One region of the Paenibacillus sp. G34 genome, then DNA from elsewhere that is predicted to be linked to it. Evidence: predicted binding sites of a transcription regulator. Region 1 holds the regulator's gene; the other holds the start of a gene.
What was found. Region 1 encodes Rex, which represses fermentation and respiration genes when NADH is low (regulators of the CRP and FNR family bind a similar motif). Its sites were predicted from a motif close to TTGTGAAATATTTCACAA; they were not measured.
Positions count from the first base shown of each region.

Region 2: a site for Rex is predicted at 1,288-1,305, ahead of adhE (bifunctional acetaldehyde-CoA/alcohol dehydrogenase). Genes of this name have one in related genera too.

Region 1 covers NZ_CM166469.1:3,880,833-3,883,042, reverse strand. The annotation lists gene dinG (ATP-dependent DNA helicase DinG) at 1-790, shown strand, start outside; gene AC1VYS_RS17480 (redox-sensing transcriptional repressor Rex) at 999-1,655, shown strand; gene AC1VYS_RS17475 (amidohydrolase) at 1,639-2,210, shown strand, end outside.
Region 2 covers NZ_CM166469.1:4,074,534-4,076,743, reverse strand. The annotation lists gene AC1VYS_RS18525 (hypothetical protein) at 1-64, shown strand, start outside; gene AC1VYS_RS18520 (Crp/Fnr family transcriptional regulator) at 239-955, opposite strand; gene adhE (bifunctional acetaldehyde-CoA/alcohol dehydrogenase) at 1,386-2,210, shown strand, end outside.

The DNA.
Region 1 (2,210 bases):
GGCTACGCTATCGGTCGATAAGTCATTCCAGTTCATGATTGAGCAGCTTGGCTTACAGGAAGCTTCCGACAATAACCGGCTTCTGACTTCAATGCTTCCTTCTCCGTTCAATTATCGGGAACAGGCATTGTTAGTGATACCGCGTGATTTTCCAAGTCTGAAAGGCAGTGTAGGAGATGCACATTTTGTACAGATGCTGGTGCATTCTCTTGCAGAGACCGCCATTGCAACACAAGGGCGCATGATGGTGCTGTTTACCTCCTATAAAATGCTGCGTCAAGTGTATGAACCCCTGAAAGAGGCTTTGTCCGGTAATGATATCTCGCTACTCGGCCAGGGTGTGGACAGCGGCAATCGCTCCAAGCTGACCCGTCGATTCCAGGATGCCAAAGCTGCCGTTCTGCTGGGGACGAGCAGTTTCTGGGAAGGTGTGGATATTCCGGGAGAAGCGCTGACCTGTCTTGCCATCGTAAGACTGCCGTTCCAGCCTCCCAACCATCCTCTCCTTGAAGCGAAGAGTGAATTGTTGCAAGAGCAGAAGAAAAATCCATTTATGAAGCTATCTGTGCCTCAGGCTGTCATCCGGTTCAAGCAAGGATTTGGCCGACTTGTTCGTACGGGGAAGGATCGCGGTATCGTCATTGTATATGATACAAGAGTGATTGAGGCTTACTACGGCAAGTACTTCCTGTATTCACTGCCGGGACCCAAAATGGAGCATATGCTCACGGAACAGATGGTTCCACGCATCGCTGAATGGCTTGATCGTGCAGCTGAGAAGCAAAATTAATGAATTGTAGGCTATAATATTGCATTGCACATCTACATGGCGTTAAACTCGAGGAAGACTTCGAAAGGGCAACGCATATTTGAACTTATAATCCCAATAATACGGGCATTCTGTATGAGGAATATGCATGGATTTTGCATGTATACAGAATGCTCATCTTTTCAATATTTATTACATTTTATCGTGGCAATGGTAAGGGGGAGCAAGAATGAAATCGGATAAAATATCAGAAGCGGTAGTAAGGCGTTTGCCTGTATATTTGCGTTATTTGAACGAGTTGGTTCAGCGTGAGGTGACAACGGTTTCCTCGCAGGAGCTCGGCCAGCGATTGGATCTAAACCCGGCTCAGATCCGCAAAGATTTGGCTTATTTCGGAGATTTTGGTCGCAAAGGAATCGGTTACGACGTCTCTTACCTGATTGAGAAGATTCGTCACATTTTAAAAATCGACCAGCAAATTAATGTGGCTCTGGTCGGAGCCGGTAATCTCGGACACGCACTGTCCAATTACAATGCATATCTGAAGGACAATATGAAAATTGTAGCTATTTTTGATGCCTTTGGGCCGAAGATTGGCAGCAAAATCAACAGCCTGACGGTGCAACCGATGGAAGAGCTTACGGAAGCGGTACAGAAAGATAACATCCGTATCGGCATTATTACCGTACCGGATATAGAAGCTCAGAACGTTGCCGACCAACTGATTGAATCGGGAATTGAGGCGATCTTGAATTTTGCACCAACGATTCTAAAAACGCCTCCACATGTTCGCATTCATCATGCTGATTTTACAACGGATTTGCTTAGCTTGGCTTATTATTTGGAAAATGGGAAGGAAGAAGAGCAGAATGACAACAATGAATAAATGGGTAATCCACAATGGTAAATTCGCAGTTAATGAAGGCGCGAACTGGACTGTAGTTCAAGGGTATATGGTCATTGAAAATGACAAGATTGTGCATATTGGTGAGACGCTGCCGGATGGAGACGAAAACTTGTCCAAAGTCGATGGAAAAGGACTACTCTTCCTGCCGGGTCTGATCAATACGCATGGTCATGCGGCGATGTCTCTTCTTCGTGGGCATGGTGATGATCTGGCACTACAAGTGTGGTTGCAAGAAAAAATGTGGCCAATGGAAGCGAAAATGACGTCAGAGGACGTGTATTGGGGAGCATCCCTTTCGGTACTTGAGATGTTAAAAGGCGGAACAACGGCTTTCCTGGACATGTATGATCACATGGATCAGGTGGCTAAAGTGGTTGAACAGTCAGGGGCTAGAGCTGCACTGGCTCGTGGCGTAATTGGACTTTGCTCCGAAGAAGAGCAGATGCGGAAACTCGAAGAGTCCGCTGCATTTGCGCGTGAATGGAATGGACAGGCTAATGGACGCATCACAACCGTGATCTCCCCGCATGCACC
Region 2 (2,210 bases), 190 kb from region 1:
CGGGTTGGATATGAAATTAAGTCCGCGAGATTCGATAAAACTTGAACTTGTCAACCCATCTTGAACATATAAAAAGAAGCACAAAAAGCCCAATTGGATTCAGCGAAATTGGGCTTTTTTACGTGGAATGATATTGTTGAAAAGTTGGTTAAGGCAAGAGATATACTACTCGCTAACGAGCTGTAGGGACAGTGTGCTACGGTGTTTCAAAGTGCTTTCTCGAGATTCTGCGTTCGCGTCAGATGCGGCAGATTTCACTCGGGCATAGTTCGCAGTGACAGATCCCTTGCAACATCTTCAGGTCTTTAATGACAATCATGCCGTTGTCATACTCGATCGCATCTTTTTTGCGAAGATCGCTGAGCATGCGGTTTACACTTTCACGGGTAGCTCCAATCATATTGGATAGATCCGTGTGGGTAATTTTTTTATGAATCATCACATGATCTCCATGCGCTTCTCCATAGGAATTAGACAGCCGGATCAAGGTGGAACAAAGTGCACCTGGTTTGCCGTACAACATCAAATCGCGGAACTTGGTTTGGGTCAAACGATGGTGAATGCCCATCCATTTCATGAAATCAATCGCAAAGTCACAATGCTGACAGATCAGCATTTCCAGGTCTTTGTGTTCCAGCACACCAATCTCGCTATCCTCGAGAACCTCCGCGGAGAAGCTGTGTCTTGAACCGAAGAACGGATCAGCCTGACCAATCATGTCGCCCGTCTGGTACATGTACATGATCAGTTCCTTACCCTCATCGGTCGATTTGGTGATCTGGGCACGTCCCCGTTTCATATAATAAAGTTTGTCAGAGACGTCACCTTCCCAGTACAGATGAGTTCCTTCCGGGTAGGTGCGGTCTTTCATCGTTACGAGCAGATGATTAAAATTTACTTCCGAGAAGCAGTTAGTGTTCCCGCGGTTTTCCAGTACGTTTGTTAGTTCTCCCATACGTTGATCTCCCCTTTGTCTCCCCGGTAAGCTGATTGTTATCCGAAATAATGCCCCCGAGGTTCGCCGCAAACTGTGCCATCCTGATGTAGGCATCTCGGCCGTGTGGAGGTACGGTACAAATTGCGGTGGTTCAATTTTTAAGTTCAGTATATACCTAATCTTACCGTTTGAGGGGCATGGAAAGCCTTTAAAAATGGCGAAATTTCAAACATTGTGATTAAATTCACTTTTTGAGGGGAAGGATGAGGCTGTTGGTCTACTATTTATAATAGAAAGTGAATTCTCATCGGAAAGGGGCTGTTAAAAACTTAATTTAAATTTGTCATACTTTGTGAAAAAAATCACATAATATATCTTTTCCCCATGATACGATGTGGATGTAAAGAAGAGAGACAAACCAATACGAACCTTTAGGAGGATGAGGGAGATGGCTGTAAAGAATGAAGTCGCCCCAACAAAAGAACCGACAGCAGGTCAGTATATTCAAACGTTAATTGATAAAGCGAACAAAGCACATGCAGCTTTCATGTCCATGGATCAGGAGCAGATTGACCGGATTGTGCAGGCAATGGCCCTTGCGGGACTGGATAAACACATGATGCTCGCCAAAATGGCCGTGGAAGAAACGGGACGTGGTGTGTATGAAGATAAGATTATTAAAAATATATTCGCAACAGAGTATGTTTATAACAGCATTAAATACGAAAAAACAGTAGGTGTTATTGAAGATAATGAGTATGACAGCTTCCAGAAAATTGCGGAACCGGTTGGTATCATCATGGGGATCACACCAGTGACCAATCCGACATCCACAACGATGTTTAAAGCACTGATTGCCATAAAAACACGGAACCCGATTATCTTTGGTTTCCACCCATCTGCACAGAACTGTAGCCGCGAGGCAGCGAAAATCTTGCTTGAAGCTGCTGTGAAAAACGGTGCTCCGGCAGACTGTATCCAATGGATTGATGATCCATCCATGGATCGTACCAACGCATTGATGAACCACAACGATGTTGCTCTCATCCTGGCGACAGGCGGATCAGCAATGGTACGGGCGGCGTACAGCTGCGGTAAACCGGCACTGGGCGTAGGGCCAGGTAACGTACCATGCTTTATCGAGAAAAGTGCAGATATCAATCAGGCGGTAACGGATTTAATCCTGTCGAAATCTTTTGATAACGGAATGATCTGTGCATCCGAGCAAGCGGTCATTATTGAAGAACCGATCTTTGACCAAGTGAAAAAGAAA